DNA from 4 places in the Synechococcus sp. 63AY4M2 genome. Region 4 is predicted to be linked to each of the others. Evidence: predicted binding sites of a transcription regulator. Region 4 holds the regulator's gene; each other region holds the start of a gene.
What was found. The regulator NtcA, encoded in region 4, controls nitrogen genes in cyanobacteria. The targets are predictions, from matches to a motif close to GTANCNNNNGNTAC.
Positions count from the first base shown of each region.

Region 1: a site for NtcA is predicted at 3,693-3,706, ahead of SYN63AY4M2_RS03150 (DUF4278 domain-containing protein). Genes of this name have one in related genera too.
Region 2: a site for NtcA is predicted at 4,432-4,445, ahead of glnA (type I glutamate--ammonia ligase). Genes of this name have one in related genera too.
Region 3: a site for NtcA is predicted at 2,358-2,371, ahead of urtA (urea ABC transporter substrate-binding protein). Genes of this name have one in related genera too.

Region 1 is NZ_AXUX01000001.1:692,607-700,238, forward strand. It holds gene rpsT (30S ribosomal protein S20) at 1-87, opposite strand, end outside; gene SYN63AY4M2_RS03140 (CRTAC1 family protein) at 176-1,540, shown strand; gene SYN63AY4M2_RS03145 (cation:proton antiporter) at 1,568-3,466, opposite strand; gene SYN63AY4M2_RS03150 (DUF4278 domain-containing protein) at 3,746-4,186, shown strand; gene raf1 (RuBisCO accumulation factor 1) at 4,968-6,065, shown strand; gene sppA (signal peptide peptidase SppA) at 6,213-7,019, opposite strand; gene fabG (3-oxoacyl-ACP reductase FabG) at 7,094-7,632, opposite strand, start outside.
Region 2 is NZ_AXUX01000001.1:223,110-230,741, reverse strand. It holds gene SYN63AY4M2_RS01045 (helix-turn-helix domain-containing protein) at 1-259, opposite strand, end outside; gene purL (phosphoribosylformylglycinamidine synthase subunit PurL) at 399-2,699, shown strand; gene trxB (thioredoxin-disulfide reductase) at 2,766-4,196, opposite strand; gene glnA (type I glutamate--ammonia ligase) at 4,569-5,993, shown strand; gene SYN63AY4M2_RS01025 (hypothetical protein) at 6,260-6,841, shown strand; gene SYN63AY4M2_RS01020 (SDR family oxidoreductase) at 6,908-7,632, shown strand, end outside.
Region 3 is NZ_AXUX01000001.1:2,650,618-2,658,249, reverse strand. It holds gene urtB (urea ABC transporter permease subunit UrtB) at 1-721, opposite strand, end outside; gene urtA (urea ABC transporter substrate-binding protein) at 826-2,100, opposite strand; gene SYN63AY4M2_RS11820 (S9 family peptidase) at 2,485-4,416, shown strand; gene SYN63AY4M2_RS11815 (lytic transglycosylase domain-containing protein) at 4,484-6,610, shown strand; gene SYN63AY4M2_RS11810 (DUF3082 domain-containing protein) at 6,850-7,128, opposite strand; gene SYN63AY4M2_RS11805 (DnaJ domain-containing protein) at 7,176-7,632, shown strand, end outside.
Region 4 is NZ_AXUX01000001.1:2,797,783-2,805,414, forward strand. It holds gene upp (uracil phosphoribosyltransferase) at 1-232, opposite strand, end outside; gene SYN63AY4M2_RS12400 (hypothetical protein) at 562-1,449, shown strand; gene SYN63AY4M2_RS12405 (hypothetical protein) at 1,471-2,766, opposite strand; gene SYN63AY4M2_RS12410 (PDZ domain-containing protein) at 2,838-4,661, opposite strand; gene ntcA (global nitrogen regulator NtcA) at 4,928-5,602, shown strand; gene leuB (3-isopropylmalate dehydrogenase) at 5,718-6,863, opposite strand; gene petD (cytochrome b6-f complex subunit IV) at 7,006-7,518, opposite strand; gene petB (cytochrome b6) at 7,596-7,632, opposite strand, start outside.

The DNA of each region.
Region 1 (7,632 bases), 2.1 Mb from region 4:
GCGCACCATGGCTTTGGTAGCTTTGTTGCGCAGGCGATTTCGCTCCGCAATCTTGACGCGCTTGATGGCAGATTTGATGCGTGGCATGGTTGAAAGGGAAGCGACAGCGAGGATCTAGCATACCATTAGAGTCTGGAGCCCCACCAGTTCCTGCCTCTCCTACGACGGGATCCCCATGTTCCAAGATTGCAGCTCCCTCATCCAGTTCAACCCGCCTGCTTTTTCCTATGGAGTTGCCATTTGCGATGTGGATCGGGACGGGGCTTTTGAGCTGTTTGTGTGCGGCTTCCGCGGCCCGAATCGGGTTTTGAAGTGGAACGGCCAGGCGCTGGTGGATTTGGTGGACGATACTCTGGCCGATGCAGGGCGGATGGCCATTGGGGTGGCTGCCGGCGACTTCGACGGCGACGGGCAAGAAGAACTCTACGTCTTGAATACTGATACCTTCGGCGGGCGCAAGCGCTTTGGGGATCGCCTCTTCGACTGGCAGGGATCCCGTTGGGTGGATCTGTTCTCTCTGCCCCACAACCAAGATGCCCTCAACTTGACGGCAGGTCGCTCGGTGGCCTGCGTGGATCGCTTTGGCCAGGGGCGGTACGGGTTTTTCGTGGCCAACTATGGCGGCCCCATGCGCCTTTACGAGCTGTCCGCCGGCCAGATGATCGCCGATGTGGCGCCAGAGGCGGGGGTAAACCGGGTAACGGGAGGGCGGGGGCTGGTGGCCGTGCCCCTGGTTTCCCAGCGGATGGACATTTTTGCCGTCAACGAGCAGGGGCCCAACTTTTTGTTTCGCAACCGCGGGGATGGCACCTTTGAGGAAATTGCCGCCGAGGTGGGGTTGGCGGATCCCGGCGAGCACGGACGGGGGGTGGCAGCGGTGGATCTGGATGGGGACGGGCGGTTGGATCTGGTGTACGGCAACTGGGAAGGGCCGCATCGCCTCTGGATCCAAACTTCCAGCGGCGTCTTCAAAAATGTGGCCCCTCCCGAGCTGGCCAGGCCCTCCCGCATCCGCACGGTGATCGCTGCCGACTTCGACAACGACGGTTACCCAGAGCTGTTTTTTAACAACATCGGCGAGCCCAACCGGCTGTTTGGCTGGCGCTCCGGCTGCTGGCAGGCTATCGACATGGGAGATGCTGTCGAGCCGCAGGGACTGGGGACGGGAGCGGCGGTGGCGGATGTGGATGGGGACGGTTGCCTAGAGCTGCTCGTTGCCCACGGAGAATCGGGCGCCCAGCCCCTGAGCTTCTACCGTCCGCTGGCCCCTGGCAACAACTGGCTGAGAGTTCTGCCCCTCACCCGCCAGGGATCCCCAGCCCGCGGCGCCTTGGTACGCCTGGTTACCTCTACCCGCACGCAGATCCGACCCATCGACGCCGGCAGCGGCTACCTCTGCCAGATGGAGCCGGTGGCCCATTTTGGCCTGGGATCCGAGTCGGCAGTAGAAGCCATCCAGATCCAGTGGCCGGACGGCAAACAGGTGCAGGTGGCTCACCCACCGGTCAACCAGCTCCTGCGGATCCCCTATCCTGGTTAGCTCCCCTGAGAGGGGTTTTGTCTCTATCTACTCAGCCGAGCCCGAGATCCCTGCCCATTCCGGCTGTACAGGGCGCTGCCAGTGCTCCCACCAGGCGGTCGCAGGCTCGGGTGGGCCGCTGTCGCGGCTGCCGTTGGCATGGCCGAGGAGCGGCGGGGATGGGGGCTGCGCCGGCCAACTCACGGGGGTGGGGATCAGACAACTGGGGTAAGGAGGGCGCAAATCGCGGTAGTGGCTGCTGCGGATGGCCAGAATCTCCTGCTGGATGACCTCCAGGGGCTCGTCCAGCTTCAGCAGCACATGGCTGCACAAGCCCAGGCTGGCCTCAAATTCCGGGTGGACGACTTCCCTGGCCCCCAACTGATAGAGCTGTTCGATGTCCTCTTCATGGGTGGCCCGCACCACCACATCCAGGTGGGGCGCCAGTTCCAGCGCCCGTTTCAGGCAAAGGCGCATGCTCAGGCGATCCGGCAGGGCGATCACCAGGGCGCGGGCGCGGGGCAGGCCAGCTTTCTCCAGCACCGGGGCGCTGGCGGCATTGCCGTAGAGATAGGGGATCCCACGGGAGCGCAGGTGTTGGATGACCCGTTCCGACTGGTCGATCACCAAGACGGGATGGCGACGGGCTTCCAGGATGCGCACGATGTCCTGCCCCACCTGTCCATAGCCGCACACCACCACGTGATCCTGTTGGGGAGCGTCGGGGGACAGGGCGGGGGGCCGCTCGCTCGCTTCCAGCCAACGGGCAAAGAAAGGGATCCCTTGTAATTTTGCCAGCAGCCGCGGCGCGCCCCTGAGCAGAAGGGGAGTGACCAGCAGGGTAACGGCGGTGGTGCTGACGACGAGCAAATACAGTTGCCGCGACACCAGCCCTAGCGCTTGCCCTTCGCTGGCCAGGACAAAGGAGAACTCGCCGATCTGCGAGAGGCCCAGCCCCACCAACACCGCTGAGGGGAGCGGGTAGCCGAACAGACCGGCCAAAGGGGCCACCAGGCAAAACTTGCCCACCATCACCAGCCCCACTAACCCTAAGATTAAGGGCAGGTGGGCAGCGATAAAGCTGGGATCGATGAGCATGCCGATGGCGGCAAAAAAGAGGGCGGCAAACACATCCCGCAGCGGCTCCACATAGGCCAGGGTCTGGTCGGCGTATTCCACTTCTGAGATCATCAGCCCGGCCAGGAAGGCCCCGATCTCGCTGGAAATGCCCAGCCGCTCTGTCAACAGGGCAATCCCCACGCAGAGGCTGATCACCCCCAACAAAAACACCTCCTTGCTCTCCTGCTGCGCCAAAAGGCGCAGGAAAGCGGGCACCAGCCACATCCCGCCCACCACCGCCCCCAGCCCCACCAGGCCAATCTCCGCCAGCGCCTTGGCCAGGGATCCCGCCAGCTCCGGCAAAGGACAATCCAAAGCCGGCAACACCGCTAGCATCAGCCCCACCGCCAGATCCTGCACAATCAAGATCCCCAGCATGGCGTGAGCCTGGGGCGTGCCCATCTGGTTGGTCTCGGTGAGGCTTTTGAGCACCACCGCTGTGGAAGACAAAGAGAGCACTGCCCCCAGGAAGATCCCCTGCACCGGCGTCAGCCAGCCGCTGGCCACTGCCAGCGCCGCCGTGATCGCGATGGTCAGGCCGATCTGCAAAGCGCCGCCGCCAATGGCGATCCCCCGCACCTGGCGCAACTCTTTGAGGGAAAACTCCACTCCCAGGCTGAACAGCAAAAAGGTCACCCCAAACTGGGCCAGGGTTTCCACCTGCACCAACTCCTTGATCCACCCCAGCCCCGTTGGTCCCACCAGGATCCCTGCCAGCAGGTACCCAAGCAACACCGGCTGCCTCAGCAGCGCTGCCAGAAAACCACCCGCCGCCGCTGCCGCCAACACTGTCACGATGTCCAGAATCAGGCGAAAGTCTTCCTGCACAGAGACACCCCACCAGGAGTATGAACTTTTGTAGCCAATCCTGAGGATTCTTCCACGATAATGCTTTCTTCGGCCCTGCGGACAGAGTGGAAGGCTGGGCCCAACCCAAAGCGCTGCAAACCGGCTCCCGCAGGGGATCCCGCCTCATTCAGGCTGGGTTCTTGGCCAGCCAAAGGGAGGATCAGTGGAAATTTTCGTTAAAAGTTGGTGGCAATACCTCAAAACCGTAGCTTATAATACAAAATGTAGAAAGAAATCGTTCATCTGGAGGCGAAGATCATGGAACTCTCTTACCGTGGCGTTGGTTACACCCACTCGCCGGCGACGGTGACTGTTTCTCCGGGCAAAGTGGGGGGTCGCTATCGGGGGCTGGACTGGCGATTTCGCCACCTGAGCAAGCCGGTGGTTTTGCCCACCAAGCTTGACCTGCTCTATCGGGGCGCGGCCTATCGTTCCGAAGCTGCTGCAGCGCCGGCTCAAACCGTTCAGACAGCCGAGGCACCTGCTCCTGGCCGTTCTCACGTTCTGGATGAGCTGGCTCGCCGCCTGATGATGGGCCACCAACGGGCGATTCGGGTTCGTCAGCAAGCCATGTTGGTGCGTGGCACGGAGCGGGTTGGCCTGCAGGCCAATGTGCGCAACTTCTGGAACCGCATCCAAGGAAAGGTGCATCCCACCTTCCGTCTCACCTATGACCGCAGCCGGGTCAGCATGAGCTAGTTTGCTTTGCCCACCCCAGTTCATCTTCTGGTATGGCGGGAGAGGGATCCCTTTGGATCTGGATGGGGGGTCAGGGGAGGGGAAAAGGCGCGGCTACTTCATCGAATTCAGGTGACGGAGGGCGAGTGCCGAGAGAGCGCCGAGAGCAATTGACACTCCCTCCGCCGGAAGGCGGGGGATGCTTAACGTAGTTCACAAACGGGCTCGTAAAGGCGCTGCCAAAGCGCCTCTAGCTAGACAGTTCCTTGAGGCAAGGCCCCAAGGTTCTGCTGACTTTTCTGATCGCGTCAGGGGGCAGAGTCCTTGCAGGTTGGCTGAGACGTTGGCATCTCCCAGACGCTGGCCACCGGTCGAGTTTTTCATCGTGATGAGGTGCTTGCCTGGGAACGGCACGCCTCGGTAACAACGATACCATTATGAGCAACTCAAGTTGCCTACGGGCTTTTCCGCCCCGCCCTAAAGTACGAGGCTACCGAGCTATCCTTTTGTGTTTGCAGGTTGGCCAGCGGTTGGGGGGTCACTCTTGCACGTGGGCGGGAAGGGGATGCGAGCTCCAACGCTGCCCCCCGCGTTAGTGGGCCGTAGGCCTATGTTATTTGAGGCTGCCCTTATCAACCAGCCCAGGGATCCGCGGCTGGCTTGCCGGCTACAGGATTTCCCAAAGCCCCCGGCTACCGCTTCGCGGAAGCAAGCTATAGCCATGGGGCAGTTTACTGTATTGGATGGGTTGGTTCTGTATGCGTTCATTTTGGGCTATTGTCGTTGCGGAGGAAGCGTGGCCATGAGTCAGCATTTGCCGGAACCCACTGCCCCGGAGGAGGATCCCAGCCTGTTGATGGGCCGGCTGCAGCGCAAAGAGGGGGGGTGGCTGGATTGGGCAAAGGCCTGCCAAAGCTTGCAACGACAGAAAATGACTCCCCAGGCCATCTTCGAGGCGACCGGGTTTGAGCCCGCCCACCAAAACCAGATCGTTGTCGCCGCCCAGGTTTACGAAGGAATGGCGAAAGCAGGAGCCAGCTCAGCCGTTTTGGAGCACTTTGCCCACAAAGGCAGCGATATTCTCTACGAGTTGCGCATCCTCTCGCCTCAGGATCGCGTCCGGGTGGCGGAGCTGGTTGTCAGCCGCAACCTGGGTGCCGATGAGGCCCACGAGATCGCCCGGGCTGTGAAAAACTATGCCCAACTGCGGCAGCTCCCGGAAGGGTTCACGGATCACCCCGGCGATGCGGTGGCTTACCAAGCCTGGAAAACTGCCCAGGAAACCCGCGATCTCCAGGAGCGAACCCGGGCCATTGGCCGCGCCTTTCAGTATGCCCACAGCGAAACAGCCCGCCAACAGGTTGAGCGGCTCTTGTCGACGTTGGCTCCCGGCTCCCAACCCCAGCGCAAGCCGTTGCCCAGGCTTTCGGTGTTTCGCCCGGAAGAGGATCTGCCCCGTCTGCTGCCGGTGGCCGGATCCCTGCCTCTTTCTACCGCCACCTGGGAGCAGATCCCTGCCGTTGAGCCTCAAGGCCTTTTTGGTTGGGTCACCAGCGTGGCTGGGCAGACGTGGATGGCCTTGCCCGCTTGGCCGGCCATTCAAAGGGCCGCCGACCCAGTCGCCCTGCAGGTGGACAATGGTTTGCTGGGATCCCTGTTGGGCTGGCCGGTGGCCCCTGAAGAAGAACAGGATCCGATTTTGCTGGTGGCGGATCGCGCCGTTCGCACCTGGGAAGGGAGGGCAGGGGTTTTCCTGGTGGATCGAGGGGGAGCTGTGGCGGTGGAGTGGATAGAGGATTCGCCCCCCTCTCCCCTGCTGGGCCAAGTGCTGATGGCGGTGCGTCCCCCCCGCATCTTCGACGAGGAGTTGGCGCAGGATCCCTGGCAAATAGAGGAGTAACTCCGGCCAGCCAGACGCACCGCCGCAAGCCCCCGGCCAGGAGCAGGTGGCAAAGCGGCTTCTGGCTTTGCTTCCCAACTGCTCTCTTATGCCGGCATAAGGGTTGGGGGCGGGAGAACCAATCCTCACAGTTGTGGAGGCCGTCTCTCAAGAACCGGTGTAGAGCCACAGGGGCAGGCCTGAGGTGCTTACCTCAAATTGCAGACGCGCCAATGCCTCTGCCGCCGGTAGCAAGCGGGCCCAACCCCTGCGCCGTGGGAGCAGATCGCAGAACTTCGCATCGGGCGGCAACCCTGACAGCTCCGCGGCCCAGAGGCGGGCATCCTCTTCTGTGCCCAGGCGATCCACCACGCCCAGGTGCAGAGCTTGTTCGCCGCTGAAAATGCGGCCATCGGCAAAGGTTTTGACCACATTCACGCTTAGCCGGCGAGCGGCAGCAACGGTTTGCACAAATTGGCCGTAGGTGATGTCGATCAACTCTTGGAGGATGTTGCGCTCTTCTGGGGTCAGCTCGCGGTCAAAGGAAAGGATATCCTTGTAGGGGCCGGACTTGATGACCTTAAAGGAAATCCCTATCTTGTCCAGCAGCCGTTCGAGATTGTTGCCGCGGATAATGACGCCGATGCTGCCGGTGATGGTGCCGGGGTTGCTGACAATTTTCTCGGCTCCCATGGCAATGTAAACCCCTCCAGAGGCAGCGATGTTGCCAAAGCTGGCCACAATGCGCGTGCCCTTGCGTTCCCGCAGACGCGAGAGGGCATTGTAGATTTCCTGGGAGTCTGCCACTGTCCCACCGGGGCTGTCGATGCGCAACACCACGGCAGGGATCTGTCTTTCTTCCACCTCTTGCAAGGCTTTGAGAACCCGCTCTCGGGTTCTGCCATCGATCACCCCTGTTACCTCAATGCGGCCAATTTGCTGACGCCAGCCCCCCAAGAACCATCGCTTCAGCATAGGAAAACGGCACGAAAATAAGCCTCTACCCTCGTATCATGAAGGCCGTCTGGGGGTGCGGTCAACCAAGCAGCTCAGACATTGCCGTACACCGGGATCGCCGCCCCTCTCAGATCCCGCGCCGCTTCCGAGACCAAAAAGGCGATCACCTGCCCGATCGACTCGGGCTTTACCCACAGCTCCGCCTGCTCGGAGCCCATGGCAGCCCGGTTGGCCGGCGTGTCGATGATGCTGGGCAGGATGACGTTGGCGGTGATGTCGGTGCCTTTGGTTTCGGCGGCAATGGTGCGGGTCAGGGCCACCACCCCCGCTTTGGAAGCACAGTAGGCGGCCAGTTGGGATCCCGGCTCTACCGCCCCTCGGGAGGCCACCGTCACGATCCGTCCATAACCCTGTTGCCACATCTTGCGCAGGCTGTGCTTACAGGCCAGGAAGGTGGTGGTGAGGTTGAGGTCAAAATCGCGCCGCCAATCTTCTAGGCTGTACTCGTGAGTGGGGCCCATGGCAAAGCCGCCCACCAGGTGCACCAAACCATCGACGCGGGGCAGATCGTCGATGAGCCGTGCCACAGCGGCTTCGTTCAGCAAATCCACCTGCACAAAGCGCACCTGAT
Region 2 (7,632 bases), 2.6 Mb from region 4:
TCTCTCGGTATTCAGGAAACAAAGCCTTGGTATTGGGCAAGTCCCGCTGCTGCGAGTACAAGTCGGGCTGCTCCTTCAACTCAGGCAGATGACAGACCGTTAAGGAGCAAGCATGGATACCGCAGCGATTTTGCTCCCACCAGCGGAAGCGCTCCGCCAAGCGATAGTTGTACTGTTTACGCAACAACTCCAGCCACTCACCCATTAGGGCGACTTGGCTAGAAGTAGGGCGCAAGCGGTACTGGTAGGCAATTCGCACATGAGATTACGATATCTGTTCATGAGTGTCTTCGCCATTCATCCCGACCCTGACCGGCCCCCCAGTCCCCCCGTGTACGGGGGGATATAGGGGGGTACAGGGCAGGCCTTCCTGGCGAATTAGGTAAACCTTGAACGCTATGACCTCCGCTTCTGCCCCGCCAGACCTGAAAGCCCACGGCCTTTCCCCAGAGGAATACCGCCAGATCCAGCAGCAACTGGGCCGGGATCCCAACCCCACCGAGCTGGCCATGTTTGGGGTGATGTGGTCGGAGCACTGCTGCTACAAGAACTCCCGCCCTCTGCTAAAGCACTTTCCCACCACGGGCGAGCGGGTGGTGGTGGGGCCGGGGGAAAATGCCGGCGTGGTGGATCTGGGGGATGGGGACTGGCTGGCCTTTAAGATCGAGTCCCACAACCATCCTTCCGCCGTGGAACCCTTCCAGGGGGCGGCCACCGGGGTGGGGGGCATCCTGCGGGATATCTTTACCCTGGGCGCCCGCCCCATTGCGCTGTTGAACTCCCTGCGCTTTGGGCCGCTGACGGATCCCCGCAACCGCCGCCTCATGGCCAGGGTGGTGGAGGGGATCGCCCACTACGGCAACTGCGTGGGGGTGCCCACGGTGGGGGGGGAAGTGGCGGTGGATCCCTGCTACAGCGGCAACCCCCTGGTCAACGTCATGGCCCTGGGCCTGCTGGAGACGCCGGCGGTGGTGAAGTCGGCAGCGCGGGGAGTGGGCAACCCGATCTTGTACGTCGGCGCCACCACCGGCCGGGACGGGATCCGCGGGGCCAGCTTTGCCAGCGCCGAGCTCAAGGAGGACGCGCAGCAGGATCGGCCGGCGGTGCAGGTGGGGGATCCCTTTCTGGGCAAATGTCTCATCGAGGCCTGCCTGGAGGCCTTTGCCACGGGAGCGGTGGTGGCGGCCCAGGACATGGGGGCAGCCGGGATCACCTGCTCCACCGCAGAGATGGCCGCCAAAGGAGGGGTGGGGATCCGCTTTGACCTCGACCGCGTGCCGGCGCGGGAAAGCGGCATGGCGGCTTGGGAATACTTGCTCTCGGAGTCCCAGGAGCGGATGCTGCTGGTGGTGCAAAAAGGCCGCGAGGCGGAGGTAATGGAGATCTTCCATCGCTGGGGCCTGCAGGCCAGCGTGGCCGGAGAAGTCATTGCCGAGCCGCTGGTGGAGATCTGGCACCAGGGATCCTGCGTGGTGAGGGTGCCGGCGCGGGCCTTGGCGGAGGATACTCCTGTTTACGTCCGCCCCCTGTTGCCAGAGCCGCCGGAGTATGTGCAAGCGGCATGGCAATGGGATCCCGCCACTCTACCCCCCTGCGATCGCGAAGGGATTCACCTAGGTCAGGCAACGCTGGCCTGGCAAGAGGTGCTGCTGCAGCTTTTGGCCCGCCCCACCCTGGCCAGCAAAGCCTGGATCTACCGCCAGTATGACCACCAGGTGCAAAACAACACCGTCCTTTGGCCGGGACAGGGAGATGCGGCGGTTATCCGCATCCGCTCCCAAAAATTTGGCGTGGGCGAGGTGCCCCCTCTGCAGGCTGCCCGCAAAGCCATTGCCGCCACCCTAGATGGCAATGGCCGCTGGGTGTATTTGGATCCCTACGAGGGGGCCAAGGCCGCCGTGGCCGAAGCCGCCCGCAACCTCTCCTGCGTGGGGGCGGATCCCCTAGCCATAACCGACAACCTCAACTTCGGCAGCCCGGAAAACCCAGTGGTGTACTGGCAGTTGGCCCTGGCCTGTCGGGGGATTGCCGAGGCCTGCCGCGCCCTGGGCACGCCGGTTACGGGGGGGAACGTCTCCCTCTACAACGAGAAGGGATCCCAGGCCATCTACCCCACCCCCGTCATCGGCATGGTGGGCCTCATTCCGGACTTGAAATTCATCTGTGGCCAGGGGTGGCAGCAAGAAGGGGATCTCGTCTACCTCTTGGGATCCCAGGCCGTCACCAGCCTGGGCGGCAGCGAGTATTTGGCGGCAATCTACAACAAGGTCACGGGTCGTCCTGCCCCCGTGGATCTGGAGCTGGAAAAGCGCGTGCAAGGGGCCTGCCGCCACGGCATCCGCCAGGGGTGGGTGCGCTCCGCCCACGACTGCAGCGAGGGAGGGCTGGCGGTGGCCTTGGCAGAAGCCTGCCTGAGTGGGGGCCGCGGCGCCAGCGTCTCCCTAGCTCCTGGATCCCTGCGCTGGGATCAGGCCCTCTTTGGCGAGGGATCCAGCCGCATCCTCGTTTCCGTCGATCCAGCCCAGCGCTCTCCTTGGGAAGCCTACTTAGAGTCGCAGCTCCCCGGCCAGTGGCAGCTTCTAGGACAGGTGGGCGGGCCAGCGGATCCCTTGGTGGTGACTACTGCAGAAGGGGATCCCGTGTTGTCAGTCTCTTTGGCCGCCCTGCAGGGTGCATACTACAGCGCCTTTGCCGACTAGCCGCCTAGCTCCCCTCTCCCTCAGGGAGAGGGGCTGGGAGAGGGGCCGGGGGTGAGGGGGACTACCTCAAGCTGATTTTGCCTCAGACAAATTGGCCTGGATCACCTCCCGGTAGTGGGACTTGGGCTTGACACCCACCACCTGAGCCACCAGCTCCTTGTTTTTGAAAAACTGCACCGTCGGCGTGCAGGTGACCCCCCCTGCCTCGGCGATCTCCGGGTCTTTCTCGATGTCGATCTCCACCACATGCAGCTTGTCGGCAAACTCTTCGATGACCTTGTTCAAGATCAGCTTGAGGGCATGACAAGGGGCACAGGTGGGGGCGGTGTACTTGACCATCAGCAGGCGATCGCTTTCGTGGTAGAGCCGCCGCAGGGCATAGCTCCCCTCGTGGCAGGTCTGGCTGAAGTCGAGGTCATCTTGCACCTCCTGCTCAAAACTGGCCTCCTCAACAGCCGAGTCTCCCTCCGGCTCTACCTCGACAGCAGAGGCAGAAGCGGGCTCAAGATGGCTTTGAGGGACGACGTGATACTCCTGTGCCAGGCCGTGTTCGGAGAGCCAGCGCTCCGCCAGCATGGCCGCCATACAGCCGGTGCCGGCAGCGGTGATGGCCTGGCGAAACTCGTGATCCTGCACATCCCCGGCGGCAAACACGCCCTCTACACTGGTGGCTACAGATCCTGGGCGGGTGACAATGTAGCCCACTTCATCCAGTTCCAGTTGCCCTTTGAACAAGTCGGTGTTGGGCTTGTGGCCGATGGCGTAGAACAGGCCGCCCACTGCCATCTCCCGGATCTCGCCCGTCTGGTTGTTGCGCACCTTCACCCCCGTCAGGCGCAGGCCGTCGCCCAGAACCTCCACCGCCTCCGTGTGCCAGTGGACGGTAATCTTGGGGTGGTTGAGCACCCGGTCTTGCATGGCCTTGCTGGCCCGCATCTTGCCACTGCGCACCAGCATGTGGATATGGGATCCAAACTTGGTCAGGTAGGTGGCCTCCTCACAGGCGGTATCGCCGCCGCCAATGACCACCAGCTCCACCCCCCTAAACATGGGCATGGCCCCATCGCAGACGGCGCAGGCCGACATGCCCCGGTTCCAGTAGATCTCCTCTCCGGGCAAGTGCAGGCGCTTGGCCGTGGCCCCGGTGGCAATAATCAGGCTGTGGGTGCGCACTTCCCGTTCGTCAGAGCGAACCACAAAAGGCCGCTGGCTCAGATCCACAAAGGTGACGTCCTCGGGGTAAAGCTCTGCCCCCCACCGCTGCGCCTGGGCACGCATGTTTTTCATGAGTTGGGGGCCACTGATGCCCTCGGGAAAACCCGGAAAGTTCTCCACCTCGGTGGTGGTCATCAACTGCCCGCCCGGGATCCCGCCCACCTGAAACCCCTCAAACACAACCGGCTTCAGGTTGGCACGCCCGGCATAAATGGCCGCCGTAAACCCAGCAGGGCCAGAACCAATAATCACCACGTTCTCAACCCGACTTTGCTCTGTCATCCGATGTCGCTCCTTGCTGTTGCTGAAAACTAAACCAAACTCATAACGACTACGTTTTAGCCTAACACGAGCTGGTACCCTCGGCGAGGCTGGAGCTTGTTAGTCCCATTTTCGCTTTCCTCTAGCTAGGGGGACAGGGTTTTGTCTCTGTCTGGAGGACAACAGGGCAGAAACGCCTGGCTGAGAGGCGCGATGGCCAACCTCTGGAGCAGAAGGCCAAAGCCAGGGCAATTTCGTATCAGAAACTACAAAATGCTGAGATCGGCTTTTCTAGGATGGGTGAGCGCTTTTGGCTCATTCAAGTCGAAGCGTGGGGATCCCGTCTACCTTTGATTACCCCAGTCTCAACCGCAACCCAATCAGGAGAGAGTAATGGCATCCACGCCCCAAGAAGTGCTTCAGATGATCCAGGACAACGATGTCCAGATGGTGGATCTCAAGTTTGTGGATCTCTTTGGCACCTGGCAGCATGTCTCCTTCCACTCTTCAATGCTGACGGAGCAAGTTTTTAGCGAAGGGCTGCCCTTTGATGGCTCCAGCATCCGGGGCTGGAAATCCATCAACGAGTCGGACATGTACATGGTGCCAGACCCCAAAACGGCCTGGATCGACCCCTTTTTCCAAGTGCCTACCCTCAGCCTCATCTGCAACATCATCGAGCCGCGCACTGGCCAGCCCTACAGCCGTTGTCCTCGGAGCCTAGCCATGCGGGCTGTGGCTTACCTGCAATCGACAGGCATTGCCGATACGGCTTACTTTGGGCCCGAGGCGGAGTTTTTCATCTTTGAAGATGTACGGTTTGACCAAACTCAGAACGCCGGCTACTACTTCGTCGATTCCATTGAGGGCCGCTGGAACTCAGGCCGGGAGGAGAAAGGGGGCAACCTGGGCTACAAGCCGCGCTACAAAGAAGGCTATTTCCCTGTGCCGCCCACCGATGCCCACCAAGACCTCCGCACCGAGATGCTGCTAACCATGGCCAAGTTGGGGGTGCCCATCGAAAAGCACCACCACGAGGTGGCCACTGGCGGGCAAGGAGAGCTGGGCTACCGCTTTGCCGATCTGATCACGGCTGCCGACTACATGATGATTTACAAGTACGTGATCCGGAACGTGGCCCGCAAGCACGGCAAGACGGTGACGTTCATGCCCAAGCCCCTCTTCAATGACAACGGCAGCGGCATGCACACGCACCAGTCCCTCTGGAAAGACGGTCAGCCCCTGTTCTACCAAGAGGGCAACTATGCCGATCTCAGCGAAACGGCTCTCTACTACATCGGCGGCCTGCTCAAGCACGCCCCGGCCATCCTGGCCTTCACCAATCCCACCACCAACTCCTACAAGCGCTTGGTGCCCGGGTTTGAGGCGCCGGTAAACCTGGCCTACTCGCAGGGCAACCGCTCGGCTTCCATTCGCATTCCGGTCACGGGCAAAAATCCCAAGGCCAAGCGGCTGGAGTTTCGCTGCCCCGATGCCACCTGCAACCCCTACATCGCCTTCTCGGCCATGTTGATGGCCGGCTTGGACGGGATCAAGAACAAGATCCACCCCGGCGAGCCCCTGGACAAAGACATCTACGATCTAGAGCCAGACGAGCTGGCCAAGATCCCCTCCACGCCCGGATCCCTGCTGGATGCTCTGGAAAGCCTGCAGAAGGATCACGCTTTCTTGTTGGAGGGAGGTGTCTTTACCGAAGATCTCATCGAGGCCTACATCGAGTACAAAATTGACAACGAGATCAACCCCATCAACCTGCGGCCTCACCCCTACGAGTTCGCGCTCTATTTCGACGCCTGATTCTCATCTAAACCATTAGTTCTCGGCCAAGGCTTTTGAACGGGATCCCTTCTTGCTGGAGGGATCCCTTTTTTGTGCCTGCTCTGGTACTCTGGGTGGGGGTGCTGAAGTTTACAGACTCAGGGGGGGTTTGGATGGGATGGCTTATAGCTCTTATTATTTGGGTCCTTATTCTCTTAGGCCTTCTGGCGCTTGTTGTCTATCTAGCTGACTATCTAGAGAAGAAGCGTCGGGAAGCTTTGGAGCAGGTGGCCAGGAGCCTGGGCATGTCGTTTTCAGCAGAGCTACCCGAAGGGATCCGCTCCCGCTTGCTTCAGGCAGGCTTTAAACTATTTGAACAAGGCTACGATCGACGTTTCTACAACTCAATGTCCAAGCGGCTAATCGATGGAACTGAGATCGGTGCCTTTGACTATCAGTATAGGTACCCCAGCGGCAGGGGCAAGAGTCGCAGGATTGTCTGGGGCAAGAGTCGCGGCACTCATTGCCAGTCTGTTTTCTGGGCCTATTGCGAAGACCTACGGCTACCTCATTTTCGGCTACATCCGAATATTCCCCTGTTTCATGACATTGCCAAAGCCTTTGGCATGCAAGATATCAACTTCGAGGGCCACCCTCGGTTTTCCCGCAGCTACCTTTTGCGCGGAGAAGATGAGGCTAAGATTCGCCTGCGCTTCCATCCTAGGTTTCTTAGCTTCTTGGAGCAGCATCCTCCTTGTTGCGCTGAGGGATCCGGGCCGCAGCTTATTGTTTGGCGGGACGACCAACAGGTGAGTCCAGAAAAAATGGCAGACTGGCTGCGCTTCGGGGAAGAATGGGTGCAACGACTGCGGCTGCGTCGCGTTTAACTCTCTGGATCGTCCCTCAAGGCCACTCCCTGGGTATGATGAGAGGAAGAGTTTAAAAAACGTAACGTGTCTTCCTCATTGTCCCAGGCGGTTGTTCTCATTACAGGGGCCACAGGGGGAATTGGCAGTGCCCTTGTGCCTCTCTTGGCCCAGGCCGGAGCCCATCTGGTGCTGGCGGCGCGGCGAGAAGGGCCCCTAGCCACCTTGGCCGAGAAAGCAGTAGCCCTCGGGGCTGCTTCTGGAGTAGGGATCCCCACAGATGTAACCGACTACGCCCAGGTCGAGGCGCTGGTGACCCAAACGCTGCAGAGGCACGGGCGGATCGATGGGCTAATCAACCTCGCCGGCGCCGGCATCCTCAAACCTGCCCCGCAAATTACCCCCGCTGACCTGGAGCAGATGCTGGCGGTCAACCTCAAGGGCAGCTTCTACACCAGCCAACTGGTGGCCAACGCCATGCGGGAGCAAAAATCCGGCCACATCCTCAACTTCCCCGGCATTCTGGGCCGCCACCCCATGGCCATGGCCTCTGCCTACTGTGCTGCCAAGTTTGGCGTGGTCGGTTTTACCAAGTGCATGGCTGACGAGCTGAAGCGCTTTGGGGTACGCTTTACTCTGTTTTACTTTGGCGGCATCGACTCCCCCTTCTGGGATCCCATCAGCCTCAAGGTGCAGCGGGACAAAATGCTCAGCCCTGCCACGGCTGCCGAGGCGATTCGCTTTGTCCTGACGATGCCTGCCAATGCCGTGCCCAACGAGGTGGTGTTGCAGCCGGAAAGCCACCAGTTTCT
Region 3 (7,632 bases), 150 kb from region 4:
GCAGCCCCCAGCGGGTGCGTTGCAAGAAGAAGTACAGCCCCAGGATGCAGAGGATGGTGAGGGCGATGATAAACAGGCGGGTATTGGGCAAAAACAGGTTGCCCACCGGGATCCCACCCCCCAGCCACCGGGGAGCCGTCACGTCTTTGTTCTGGGCGCCGAACCAAGGCTGGGTAACCGCCAAAGCATAGGTTTGCGCCAGCACCCGCCCCCCCACCGATGCAATGGCCGTGGAGAGCACCAACAGCAGCGCCAGCGTCCACCCCTTGAGACGCGGCCAATCCGCCCGCCTGGACAAAAGCCACCAGCCGCCGAAAAAGAGCACCGCGAAGGCCCCCAAGCGGAAAGCCAGCACCCAATTGACGCTGCGCACAAACTGCTGCAGGATCAGGCTCACACCCCAAGTGGCCAGAAGGGTTTCCAGCGGTCGGCCATACAAAAAGCGGATCACCCCCCGCTCCAGGGCTAGTCCCACCAGAGCCGTGACGGCAAAGGCAGCTACCAAAGCTGGAAAGATGTACAGATCCCGCCAGGGATCCCCTAGGGGACGAAAGGCATTTTGAACCACAAAAGTGGTGTAGGCCCCCAACATCATCAGCTCCCCATGGGCCATGTTGATGACCCCCATGAGGCCGAAAACAATGGCCAAGCCCAGAGCGGCTATCAGCAAGACGGTGCCGATGCTAAGGCCGTTAAACAAGCTATCCAAGAGCAAGGTCATCGGCAGGGGATCCTCCTTCCAACTAAACTAGGGAGGCTAACCGAGCATCTAGGCGGGATCCCCGACCCTATCCAAACGGCAAGGGATCCCAGCCCTGGCCAGGACTAGCTGACTTTGTAGCGACCGCCCTTGGCCGGATCTGACCAATCGCAGGCAAAGCCCTTGGTCTCTGCCACAAACTGGTTCCAGGGCTGCGGCTCCACGGCATCCGTAGAAAAGATGACATCAAACAAACCGTCAGAGCGCACCTGGCCGATCCGCACATACTTGGTCAGGTGGTGATTGGTGTTCATGGTTACCAAGCCTTCAGGGGCATCGAAGGTCTGGCCGTAGGCTGCCTGCCGCACGGCGTCGATCTCCACCGTTCCCGCTTTTTCTGCCGCCTGCTTCCAGATGTAAACCATGATGTAGGCGGCTTCCATCGGGTCGTTGGTGACGCGGTTTTGGCCGTATTCTGCCTTGAAAGCTTCCACAAACTTCTTGTTGGCAGGCGTATCCACCGTCATAAAGTAGTTCCAGGCGGCAAAGTGCCCTTCCAAAAATTCGGGGCCGATGGCCTGTACCTCTTCTTCGGCAATGCTGACGGACATGGAAGGATAACGATCCGGCCCCAGCCCTGCCCCTTTCAGTTGTTTGAAAAAGGCCACGTTGCTGTCGCCGTTCAAGCTGTTGTAGATCACACCGCCATTGGGAAGAGCGGCCCGGATCTTGCTGATGATGGGGGTAACTTCTGTGCTGCCCAAAGGCAGATAGTCTTCACCCACCACCTTGCCCCCCAGGGCTTCCAACTGGGCCTTGATGATGGTGTTGGCCGTGCGGGGGAACACGTAGTCGGATCCCACCAGGAAGAACTCTTTGCCCTTGTTCTTGAGCAGCCATTCCACCGAAGGCTCGATCTGCTGGTTGGGGGCAGCGCCGGTGTAGAAGATGTTTTTGGAGCACTCTTGTCCTTCGTACTGCACGGGATACCAGAGCAGGTGCTGCTTGGATTCAAACACCGGCAACACGGCTTTGCGACTGGCCGAAGTCCAGCATCCAAACACCGTTGCCACCTTGTCCACATCGATCAGTTTGGTGGCTTTCTCCGCAAAGGTTGGCCAATCGGAAGCCCCATCCTCGATAATCGGCTCGATCTGCTTGCCCAAAACCCCACCGGCGGCATTGATCTCTTTGATGGCCAGCTTTTCCGCATCCACCACGCTGGTTTCCGAAATGGCCATGGTGCCGCTAAGGGAGTGCAAAATGCCAACGCGGATGGTCTCTCCCTGGGCGTAGGCGGGCACGGATCGCTTCACCCAGATCTGCGGCCCTAGGGCAGCCCCGGCTCCGGCCAGAGCGCCCATTTTCAGCACTTGACGACGATTAAATGATAGAGCCATCGGTGATCTCCGAAACGAAGTGAGTGCAAAGGGTATTAAGAAGTCCAGTTGTTGCAGCAGCCCGGCCAACAGAGGGAAGCACTTAGCTCATCACCTCGCCCATGTGTTAAATTTGCCCAACTGCAGTCGGCTGAGGCTTTCACCGAATGCCTTCCCAACATCAACAGAGGAAAAGGCTAATCCTGCAGTCGAGAAAGCGCCGTGCGTCCCTGTTGCCTTAACGTGTTCCATCAAACCCATTCAGCCCGGAGAGAATTGTATCGCGGGATACCTTTTCCCAGAATCCGAGCCCTTTCCCCACAGGCTGTAGGCAAAGGCAGGGATCCCTTGCTGCCGGCATAATAGGGGTTCTGGGGTCGAGAATTAGTTGAGAGTTAACAGCTTATGGTGCAACAGGCTGGCTATGGATCTTGGCGATCCCCGATTACCGCTGACCTGGTGGTGACGGGATCCCTGCGCTTGGGACAGATGGTTTGGGATCAGGGGGATCTCTACTGGACGGAGGGTCGCCCGCAAGAAAAAGGGCGCAATGTGTTGATGCGGCGCTCTGCCGACGGGATCCTGGTGGAGCTGACACCGGCACCTTTCAATGTGCGGACACGAGTGCATGAGTATGGGGGTGGAGCTTATTGGGTGTCGGCAGGGGTAGTGTATTTTTGCAACTTCGCTGACCAACGGCTCTACCGCCTGCTGCCGGGTTCGGATCCCCAGCCCCTGACGGAAGCAGGCCCCTATCGCTATGCAGATGGGGTGGTGGATCGGGCGCGTGGACGCATCCTCTGTGTGCGGGAGGATCACAGCCGCCAGGGAGAGCCGGAAAACAGCCTTGTCTCGATTGACTTGGAAAGCGGATCCCAGCGCGTTTTGGCCTCTGGGCACAATTTCTATGCCAACCCTCGCCTCAGCCCCGATGGCCAGACCTTGGTATGGCTGACCTGGGATCACCCCCAAATGCCCTGGGACGGCACAGAGCTGTGGCGGTCTGAGGTGAACCCTGACGGCAGCTTGGGAGAACCTCAAAAGCTGGCCGGTGGCCCTGCCGAGTCGATCTTCCAGCCCCAGTGGTCACCGCAAGGGGATCTCTACTTTGTTTCGGATCGCAGCGGCTGGTGGAACCTCTATCGCTGGGATCCCCAGGGCCCCATTCCCCTCTGCCCTATGGAAGCGGAGTTTGGAGAGCCGCAGTGGGTGTTTGGCCTGAGCACCTACGGCTTTGCTGGGGATGGGCGCATTCTGGCCTGCTACCAACAGGGGGGTCTGTGCCATTTGGCCTACCTGGATCCCCAGTCGGGGCAACAGGAAGAGATCCCTTTGCCCTACACCGAGATCCACAATCTGCAGGTAAGTGGGGAAAAAGCCGCTTTCCTGGCCGGATCCCCGACGGAAGCCACTGCCTTGGTCTGCCTATACTTACCCTCCAGCCAAGTGGAGGTGGTGGCCCGTTCTAGCAGCGTGGCGGTAGAGCCGGAGTACTTGTCGATCCCCGAACCCATCGCCTTTCCCACCTCAGGCGGGGCAGTGGCCTACGGTTTCTTCTATCCCCCCAAAAACCGCGACTTCGTGGCCCCTGCCGGCGAAAAACCGCCCCTGCTCGTGAAAAGCCACGGCGGGCCCACAGGGGCGACGGCAGCCGTGCTCGACCTGGGGATCCAATACTGGACCAGTCGGGGGATTGCCGTTTTGGATGTCAACTACCGCGGCAGCAGCGGCTATGGGCGGGCCTACCGGGAGGCCCTCAAGGGCCGCTGGGGCCTTGTGGACGTGGAAGATTGCATCGCTGGGGCCCAATTCTTGGCAGCCCAGGGCAAGGTGGACGGGGAGCGGCTGCTCATTCGCGGCGGCAGCGCCGGCGGCTACACCACCCTGGCGGCCCTGACGTTTCACACCGTCTTCAAGGCCGGCGCCAGCTACTACGGGGTGAGCGATCTAGAGGCCCTAGCCCAGGAGACCCACAAGTTTGAGTCCCACTACTTGGACAGCTTAATTGGCCCCTACCCGGAGCGGCGGGATCTCTACCGGGAGCGCTCTCCCATCCACCACCTGGAGGGTCTCAACTGCCCCGTTATCTTCTTTCAAGGCCTGGAGGACGCCATCGTCCCTCCCAACCAAGCAGAGAGGATGGTGGCTGCCCTGCAGGCCAAGGGGATCCCGGTGGCCTATGTCCCTTTTGCCGGTGAGCAGCACGGCTTTCGCCAGGCAGCCAACCTCAAACGGGCCCTGGAGGCAGAGCTTTATTTCTACGCCCAGATCCTAGGGTTTCCCTTGGCGGAGCTTATCGAGCCGGTTCCCATTGCCAACTGGCCTCCTCCTCGTTGAGGTTACTTGTCCTGGCTCAGCGCCTCCCCATTGGGTATCCTAGTCAAGGACGCTGGGGAAGGGAGGCATGCAGAGCAGAACAAGCCACCGGCAACTCTGGAGGCGATGGCTTGCCGCGACCTTAGCAGCAGGCGGAGTACTGGGCGGCGTCCTGTGGGGCTTTTACGCCTCCTCCTGGGCAGAACCTGTCGAGATGGCGGCGGCGCCTCCAGCACCCCTGAGCTCGACTTCTGGCGCCGCCTTTTTGCGCGCCTACAAAGCCCTGCAGGCCGGCCAAGCGCAAGCGGCCCTGGAGCACCTGCAGGGCTTGGAAGAAAAGCTGCCAGTTCTCACCGACGAGATCTGGAAGCTCAGGGCTCAGGCTTATGAAAAGCTGGGGGATCGAGAAACAGCCCGCCAGATCTGGTGGCCCAAGATCTTGCAGGAGTATCCCCACAGCCCGGTGGCCGCCTACGCCCTCTGGGGAATGGGCCAGGTGGATCAGTTGCGGCGGCAATTTCCCACCCACCCCCTGACGGCCCGCGCCCTCAAGCACCTGCTGGAGCTGGATCCTGACCGGTATGACCTGCTGCGGGATCTGGCCTTGCACCACCCGCAAACCCCTGGGTTAACGCCGCTGCTGGATCGCTGGCGGCAAGCCCAAGAGGGATCCCTCACGGCCTCCGATTGGCAGATCCTGGCCGATGCCTATTGGGAGCAGCGGGAGTACGGCAAAGCCGCCCGCGCCTACGGGCGTGCCCCCACCACCTCTCGCAATCTCTACCGCCAGGGGCGCAGCCACCAGATCTCGCGGGAGTTGCCCCAGGCGAGAGCCGCTTACCAAGCGCTGCTGGCACAGTTTCCCGATGGGCCAGAGGCTTCTCTCACCCGCCGCCGTTTGGCGGAACTGAGCGACCTGCCGACGGCAATCGAGCTGCTTCGCCAGGTGGGATCCGGCTCGGATAGAGAAGCTCCAGAAGCGTTGCTCAGCCTCAGCCAACTGTATGACCGCAACGGCAGCCCGCAATCGGCCCAGGCGGTGCGGCAGACCCTTTGGGAGCGCTTCCCAGTCAGCGAAGCCGCGGCCACCGCCGCCTGGACGGTGGCTTGGCGCCAGGCGCAAACGGGCAATCTCAGCCAAGCCATTGCTCTAGCCCAGCAGATTGGCTTGGCCCAGCGGGATACGGAAATGGGGGCGCAACTGCTCTACTGGGCCGGCAAATGGCGGGAACGGCTGGGGGAGGTGGCTGCGGCGCGGCAAACCTATCAGCAGGTGCTGCGGCAGTTTCCCCACACCTACTACGCCTGGCGGGCGGCGGCGCAACTGGGCTGGCCAGTAGGAGATTTCTCCAGCGGCCGCCAAAGGGTTGAGGTGGATTTTCAGCCCGTTCGCCAACCTTTGCCCGCCGTTTCCGAGGCTACCCAGACCCTGCATCTCATTGGCGCTGGCCAACTGGCCTGGGAGCGCTGGCAGGGGGAAATGGCTCTGCTGCAACGGGATCCCGGCCAGATGAGCGTGGCCGAGCGCTTTGCCAGCGGCATTTTGCGCAACAACGCCGGCGAGCACCTGCGGGGCATCAACCAGGTGGCTGCCCTGCGCTTTAGCGCCGAGCCCGACCCGCTGCTGCCGACCCTGAGACAGCGCCAGGATTTCTGGCAGGCCATCTACCCGCTGCACTACTACGCCAGCCCAGAAAACACCTGGGAAAGGGATCCCTACGCCCAGCCCGGCCTGGCCCGCTGGTCGCGGCAATTTAACCTCAATCCCTTGATGGTGGCGGCCCTGATCCGCCAGGAATCCCGCTTTGAGCCAGAGATCGTCTCGGCCTCGGGAGCGCTGGGCCTGATGCAGGTGATGCCTGCCACCGGCCGCTGGATTGCCCAAAAAATCGGCCTAGCCCAGTACAGCCTCACCAACCCCGCCGACAATCTTCACCTGGGATCCTGGTACTTCGACTACACCCACCGCACCTACCAAGACAACACCCTCCTGGCCCTGGCCAGCTACAACGGCGGCCCCGGCAACGTGGCCAGGTGGCTGAGCCGCTTCGGCTTTGAGGATCCCGATGAATTTGTGGAGCAGATCCCCTTCGCCGAAACCCGTGGCTATGTCAAGTCTGTCTTTGGCAACTACTGGAACTACTGGCAGCTCTACACCCAAGAGGGGCGCACCTTGGTCAGCCAGCGCCTGCAACCGCACCTGTCAAATGATTGACGTTCTCCCCAGCCCCAAGGGGCGGGAATTCTTTCTTGCTCATCGCGAGCTACGCAGACGTACCGGTGAGATTGCCACCGCACGCCTCCTTCTTTCCCCCCCGTATACGGAGGGATGAAAGAGGGCGCGGGGCCTGCGCCGCCAAGGTTTTGGTCAAACTAGTGTCCAACCTGAGCGAGAGGCTGGAGGGTAGCCTCCGGCGCGATCTGTTGGCCAGCAGGCTCACAGCTCTTCTAGAGCTAGCGTCGGGAGGAGGTCAGCCTTTCCCCCAGCAACTGCACCGAGTAGGCCGCCAGCCCCAAGCCCACCATGAAAAACATGAAGGCGATCAGGGAAACGGATCCCACCAGCAGGTAGCGCACCAGAATGCTGATCCCCCGCGCCAGGGATCCGCTTTCCAGGTCGATGGGCGGCAACTTGGCCAGCATCGAGAGCAGCAATTGTAGGAACCCATAGCCCAAACTGGCAGCAAAGGCAGCCCCCAAGAGGGCGCTGAGGGGATGGGGGGAGGACGGCATGGGGCAGCACCGGAAAACTCACCCTTATTGTAGGCTCCAGGTACAATATGAGCGTTTGTCCTGAGAACGAAATGATGGGGAGCGGGTCTGAAGCAGTTTCCCACTACGAAGTGTTGGGGGTTTCGGTGCTGGCGACGGCAGCGGAGATCAAGTCTGCCTATCGCCGTTTGGTCAAGTACCACCATCCCGACAGCCTGCTGGCCAAAAAAGACGGGGCTGCTGCTGAACGCATTCGCCAGATCAACGCCGCCTACGCGGTGCTCAAGGATCCGCAAGCCCGCCGCGAGTACGACCGACAACTGCGCGCTAGCTGGGCCTCGCGCCACCCTCAGCCGACGGGCTCCCCCTCGGAGACGGTCAGCCAGGAGGCTATTGCCCGCGAAGCCTGGATTCGGCAGGTCTACACTCCTCTGAACCGAGTTTTGGGGCCTTTACTGTCTTCTCTCAAGCCGCAGTTAAATGCCTTAGCGGCAGATCCTTTTGATCCCGATTTGCTGGAGGCCT
Region 4 (7,632 bases):
CAGCAGGTTCCAGAGGAGTTTGCACCTGCACCGCCTGAGTTGGGATCCAATCCCGCATCGCCTCATAGGTCAGCCAGCGGCCCAGCTCCGATAGAGCACTGCGAAACAAGGGCGTGGGGGTTTCCACGTCGCGAGCCACAGCTAACCAGTGCTTAATGAGCGGGTGAGAGGGGACATAGACTCGAAGCTGCTGACTTGCCACAGAAGGATGCCTCAATCTGGGCGGTAGCATAGCGGGTTGCTTTGGCAGAAAGCAAGCACTTCCCTCGAGGTAATGGGTACCCCTTCAGAATTGGTTGACCTGCCCCCTGCCTTAAAGGGTAGGGATTCCTAGTTTTGGGTTCTACGAGCGCACTTAGCTAGCCAGTGGCTAGTCCCTAATTCACCATGCCGGCAGTGAGGCATCTCTCCCCAAGCGTAGGCGCTCCGCGCTGCTGAAGCGAACGCCCGATTGGTTCAGGATGCGTTGCCATGCTTTGCCGTTACAGCACAGGGCAAAGCTGGAGCTGGGTCTGCGGATCCGGTAGATCTGGATCACGAGATTTTTTCTGAGGATCGCCCATGTCTGCCGTCCGGTTTCAGCCGTTGCGGGTGGCCTTCACCTGTGCGGATCCCAGCCAAGCGCAAATGCCTGTTGCCGAGTTGCTGGCGGCTCTGCCGGCCTCGCCGCTTCTAGCCTACACCGACCCAGAAGCAGCGGACTTGCGGGTAGAGATGCTGCCAGATGCCATCTACCACTTCTACCGACGGGAGGAAGAGGTGGCGCTGGCAGCCTTTCGGATCCCGGTAAAAAAGCCACAGGCTCTGCCCCGCAAGCTGGTGCGGCTGCTGGAACATGTGGCCGCCTTCGACAACCTCCTCAACCTGCAACCTGCCAGCGATGCTCTGAGCAGTGTTCTGGAAGTAGAGTTTCTGCAACTGGAAACGCCGGCCAGTGGCTCTAGCCCTGCTGAAGTTAGCCCTTTGCCGCGGGATCCCCAAGGCCAGGTGCAAATTCAAGCAGGCCGCAACCTCGCCATCGCCCTGCGCAACAGGGCCCTTACGCCGGTGCACGTCTATGTAACAGTCTTTGACGAACGGCAGTGCAGCGTCGGTTTAGTCTATCCCTACCAGCCGGACTCTCCTGCCCGCCTGCGCCCCAGCGAAAGCGTATTAGTTGGCTCTGGCCCTCGCTATCTGCTCCAGATGCAACTGCCCGAAGACACAGAAACGGCGGTGGATCGCTTCAAAATCTGGGTCACCAGTACCGGCATGCAGCCGGGCATTATGGCAATGCCCCCTCTAGGACAAAGGCTGGAGCCCCCCTCTGACGATCCCTATGGCTCCGGATCCCGTCTGGATAGAGAAGTCAGGCTGGCCATTCTGGGCAAGGCGGGCAGCACGCCCATGCCAGCTTTTGCCGAGGATCCCTGGTGGTGTATGGAACAAGCTGTCAAAATTGTGGCTTAAGCTAATGCTCTTGGGTGCCTTTCAGACTTCTCGAAGGTGACTTTTTAAGATCCTCTCAAATGTAGCCTCAACCTCATCAACACTGATGACCGACAAATGATAGAGAGAGGATAGATCGGTTTTTGCATCTTGACTAACGTCGGTCAAAACTATGATGGCTTGGTTTCTCTGAAGACCAAGGTCAGAAGCAATCTTGGAGTACTTTTTTACTTTATCTCGGTACTTATACTTACCTGTCTTCGACTCTACCCAGTAAAGTTGATCATTAACGTAGAAGAGAAGATCCATCTCAAAATCATCTCTGTTTGACAAAGTAACTTCAACATTTGCTACGTAAGGAAAATCAATCTTTCCAGTTTGCCTTTTAGCAAGGCCAATCAACCTATTCCTAACGTATCTCTCCAGCCAGTTTCCTGAGAGAAAATTCAGTGCTTGTTTAGATCTGCTGGCTCTTGCTTCTAGCAGACACTTGGGCGCTTCGGAGTATCTATACTCTTCCAAAAATGCGATCTTGTGTAGCTCTGTGGCAAGCTGGCGAGTTGTGTCAATTACTTGTTGAGGTTCGTCTCTAAGGTCTATTGAGAAAGAGTTTCCGCTGCTCATACTTGACTTAATCATTCTATAGAATCTTTTGATCAAAGAGTACTGACTACCCATAAGGTCAGCTATTTGATCTAGCTCCTTCTCTTTTTCCTCCATATCTATGCTTCTCTTTTTGATTTTGATCTTTATGTTTTTCGAGTTTAAGAAAGATTCTATCTTCGATATGTCAACTTCTAGCATGTTAGAAGCAGCTACTTTTTCCTTTGGTAGACTATTCTCTATTGTTTTATGGATAGCAGCCTGATCTTTTTGAGAGTTTTGATCTGTAGCTTGGGATATCCCTAATCTGGAAGATTTTTTAAGAACAACCTGTAGTTTCTGATAGATACCTCTAGCTTCTTTCACTAAGTTTTTTAGGATAGCTTGCTGACTGTTGAGCTGCTCATTATGTTCAGCTAGCTTTACAGATATAGCCTGCGTAAGATCCTTACCCCAAACCTGCAGAAAACTTTGATAACTTTCTAGAAGACGCAGCCCGAACTCTTTAAGATCATCTTGGATAGACTGTAACCTCTGAGAAGTCTCGTCTGCCAATCCTTCTCCTAACTTGATTAAGGTTTTGTCGAGTTCTTGGCCCAGCCATGAAGATATCTCTCTAATGACCTCTCGCTGCCAGGCCTCTAGTCTAGGATTGGCCTTGTAACGGCGGGCAACGTAAACACCCAATGAGAAACCAACAGCCACTCCAATTAACAAAGCCAAAACGAGGTCCATCAGATTGGCTCCTTGCCCCTATTGTTACTTTTTGTCTAGGTTAACTAGGTTACCCGCCTGTTTCAAGATTCTCAGGCAAGAAGAGGCGTATCTTGTCCTGAAGAGCCGAGCAGGGATCCCAACCAGCTTTGTTGGAGCGCTTTCTGGGCGGGAGTGAGCTCAGGCAAGGCCTCGAGGGTGTACACATCCGGGCGGGGTGGATCCAAGGGGATCCAGAAGTGCTTCAACTGATCGCCCTGAAAGACGCTCAGGCAGATGGCCTGGTGGGGCTGGTAGGCCGCCAAGCGTTCTGGCAAGTTGGCAGCGCTTACCCGGAAGCCATCCAAGGCCACCAACTCATCGCCAGCCCAGATGCCGGCTTTTTGAGCGGGGGATCCCATCTCGACGGCGCTGATGCGATTGCCTTCGCCGTTGAAGTTGAGGCCCAGGTAGGGGGGAGGGTTGGGTCGGCTGAAGTGAACCTTGAGGGTGAGGCCAAAGGGGTGGAGGTAGGCGTTGTAGTCTAGCTCTTCCGTGCCGTCCACATAGGCGGCGAAAAAGGGGCTGAGATCGGCGCCGGCTGCCCGCTCAAACGCCTCTTGCAAGTCTTGGTTGCTGTAGCCTTTCTCTGTCCGACCAAAGCGCTGCCACAGATCCCGCAGGGCCGTGTCCAGGGATCCCTGCCCCCCTGAGAGGTGGCGAATGTGCAGATCTAGCAGCCAGCAGACCAAAGCGCCCTTTAGGTAATAGGAAACCTGGCTGTTGAGGCTATTTTCGTGGGGACGGTAGAGCTTGATCCAGGCGTCGAAACTGGATTCTCGCAGCGATTGTACGGCTCGACCTGGAGTGCGCTGCAGCCGGCCAATTTGCTCGGCCAGGATCTTTAAAAAATCTTCGGCGCTGAGGATCCCTGCCCGCAGCAAGATGACATTTTCGTAGTAGCTGGTTGCCCCCTCGCAAAACCACAGACAGTCCACGTAGTTTTCTTGGTTGTAGTTAATTTTCTCCAAAGCCAGAGGGCGCAGCCGCTTGACGTTCCAAGCATGGAAAAGCTCATGGGCCAGCAGCGCCAAAAAGCGGCGGTAGGAGTGGGGCTGATGCAGCTCCAGTCCAGAATAATTGAGGGTGGCACTGTACTTGTGCTCCAGGCCGCCAAATCCCCCGGCTGACAAATGCACAATAAACCAGTAGCGGTCGTAGGGCAGCTCGCCAAAAAACGCCGCCGTGGCCCGGACAATTTTCTCGGCATCGGCCACCGCTTGCTCCAAATTTAGGGTGCCCGCTCCCCAGACCACGAAGTAGTGAGGGATCCCTTCCACCGCAAACGACCGCAACTGGTGCAGGCCCACCTCCACCGGGCTATCCACCAGCTCGTCGTAGTCTGCCGCCACAAAAGACTGGCCGGAAGCAGCATCCTCAGAAGAAGACCTCAAAGGTCGCAAACTGATGGCGACGTGCCAGTCGGGTTTGGGAGGGATTATCGTCAAGGTGTAGGGCTCCCGCTCGCGACCGGGCACGTAGAGAAAGAGCGCCGCCCCGTTGAAGTAGGCGTGGGTGAGATCCAAATGGTTGGTGCGCACCGTCAGCTCGTAGGCGTAGACCCGATAGCGGATCGCGACAGCCGAACAGCGGGGCGGCTCGATCTCCCAAGTGTGCTTATCTACCTTCCGCCAGGCCAAAGGGATCCCTTGCTCCGTTGCTGCCTGAAACTCTTGCACATGGCGGGCATATTCCCGCACCAGGTAGGATCCCGGCGTCCACACCGGCAGCCGCAGTTGCAGAGGTACTTCTGGATCCACCTCTTGGATCTGTAGTTCCACCTCCAAAAGGTGATTGGCCGGCTCCGGCATCCGCACCGTGAAATGCTGACGGCTTAGCTGAGAAGGGGCGGCAACCCCACCCTGCGCGATCCCCATATAACTTTCCTCGCACCTCCCGCCTGCACCGTCCCAAAACAGTGCGCTAGAGGCATATCTTGGACAGGAGACAAGACTTCAAAGATGTAGCTCCTGCTACAAAGATATCCAAGCAGAGTCTTTTAGCTTAGGATAATCTTGCCGCCGAGGTCATTTTTGAGTCAAGGGTGGCTTGGGTCAATAGCGGGCAGCTCAACCCCGGCACTCCTGGCTGATCTTGTTGGGTTGATTCTAAGGGATAAACTGACCTTAAAAGGTTGAAGAATATGGCAGTGGCCATTGCAGAAAAATCTCTGGTTGCAGCCTTCAAACAGTTGGGAGGGCCTCACCATCCTCCGGTTATCGAAACGTTTGAGCGCGGTAAGACCATCTTCTTTCCTGGGGATCCGGCGGAGCGGGTTTACTTTTTGGTGAAAGGAGCTGTCAAGCTCTCGCGGGTCTACGAAATGGGGGAAGAAATTACCGTCGCTCTCCTGCGGGAAAACAGCATCTTTGGGGTGCTCTCCTTCATCACGGGGCAGCGCTCCGACCGCTTCTATCACGCGGTGGCCTTTACCCGCGTCGAGCTGCTCTCTCTGCCCATCGAACAGGTGGAAAAATCCTTGCGGGAGAACGCTGAGCTCTCCATGTTGCTCCTCAAGAGCCTGTCTTCCCGCATCTTGCAGACGGAGATGATGATCGAGACGCTGGCCCACCGCGACATGGGATCCCGTCTGGTCAGCTTTCTACTGATCCTCTGCCGCGACTTCGGGGTGCCCGGCCCCAATGGAGTCACCATCGATCTCAAGCTATCCCACCAGGCCATTGCGGAAGCGATCGGCTCCACTCGCGTCACCATCACTCGTCTGTTGGGGGAGCTGCGCAAGAAGAACTACATTTCCATCCACAAGAAAAAGATCACCGTCCACGACCCAATGCAGCTTGGCCATCGCTTTGCCTAGGGGGAGAAGCTGCCCCTAGGGCCGTTTCCAGGAATTTACCAGTCGGGACAATCCCTCCCTCTGGGAGAGGAGTAGCCGTGCCACCAGGGCAGGGCAGCGACGAGGGAACCTCCCCTCAACCACCAGGGGCTGAGAGCGATCCTTGGGGGGAGGCTTGCTGCTGGGCCAGAGCAGCCAAGATCTTTTCCCCCATTTCCCGACAGCCGACGAGGGTCATCCCCTCAGAGTAGATGTCGGCAGTGCGGTAGCCCTGGGCCAAAACCGCCTCGACGGCCTGTTCGATGCGGTCGGCAGCCTGGGGCTGATCCAAGGAGTAGCGCAGCAGCATTGCCCCGGAGAGCACCTGGGCAATGGGGTTGGCCTTGTCTTGTCCGGCAATATCCGGGGCTGACCCGTGTACGGGTTCGTACACCCCAGGGCCAGAGGATCCCAAAGAGGCAGAGGGCAACATGCCGATGGACCCGGTCAGCATCGCCGCCTCGTCGGAGAGGATATCCCCGAAGAGGTTCTCCGTGAGAATGACGTCAAACTGCTTGGGCCAGCGCACCAACTGCATGGCAGCATTATCGACGTACAGGTGGGACAGCTCCACGTCGGGGTACTCAGCCGCAATGGCGGTAACCCGCTCCCGCCACAGTTGTGACACTTCCAGGACATTGGCTTTATCCACCGAGCAGAGCTTGCGCCGGCGTTTGCGGGCCAGTTCAAAAGCCACACGGGCAATGCGATCCACCTCCGCCTCGCTGTAGGCCATGGTGTTCACACCCCGCCGGGATCCCTTGGCATCTGTGAAGATCCCTTTGGGTTGGCCGAAGTAGATGCCGCCGGTGAGCTCCCGCACCACCACCAGGTCGATCCCGGCAACCACCTCCGGCTTGAGGGAAGAGGCCTGCACCAGTTGCGGAAAGATCTTCACCGGGCGCAAGTTGGCAAACAGCCCCAGGCCCGCCCGCAAGCCCAACAAAGCCCGCTCAGGGCGCTTCTCCCGCGGCAGGGTGTCGTACTTAAAGTCGCCAACTGCCGCCAAGTAAACAGCATCGCTCTCCTGGGCCATTTTCAAGGTCTCTGGCGGCAAGGGATCCCCCGTGGCTTCGTAGGCGGCCCCGCCAATCAAGCCCTCCTGCCACTGGAGGGAAAACCCCACCTGAGCGGCAACCGCATCCAAAACCGCCCGCCCCACCTGCATGATTTCAGGACCGATCCCATCTCCGGCCAGGGCTGTAATCCGATAGGTTCGGACAGCAGAGGAAGGAACGCTCATGGGCGGTCACAGCAAAAGAATGCGTAGCGATATTACCATCCCTTGGCCCCCAGGTTTGCCGAAAAGTCCCCCACGTCCAAAAAAAGTGCAGCCCGGCCACCGGCCTGCTGCACTCAGAGTTATCAAGCCGATATTCTGCCCTCTAGAACAGGCCCAGGGTGACCCACTTATCCAGAGGCAAGGTGGCGCCAATGCCCAAATAGAGGGTGACCAAGGTGCCGATCAAAAACACCGTCGTCGCCACGGGGCGGCGCAGCGGATTCTGAAACTTGTTGACGTTTTCGATGAAAGGCACAAACAGAAGGCCGACCGGAATGGCCGACATCAGGGCAATGCCCAAGAGCTTGTTGGGAGCAATGCGCAAAATGTGAAACGCGGGGTAGAGATACCACTCCGGCAGAATTTCCAGCGGCGTGGCAAAGGGATCCGCCGGCTCGCCGACACCCGCCGGATCCATGACCGCCAGGCCGACAATCACCCCAATAGTGCCCAGGATCACCACCGGGAACATAAAGAGCAAATCGTTGGGCCAAGCGGGCTCCCCGTAGGTCATGTGGCCCATGTTCTTCTTCAGCTTGGCCAAAACTTTGGGATTGTCTAGGTCAACTTTGCGGGTAATCGCCTCGGTTGCTATCACTTGCTTTGAGACCGGCATAGCCATTCTCCTTGTCTAGGGCAAAAGTTCTGAAAAGATGCATCCAGGGTGCCCGGCTCACAAGAACCGGTTTGGGATCACAAAGGCCCGGAGATGCCCTGGCGGCGGATCATC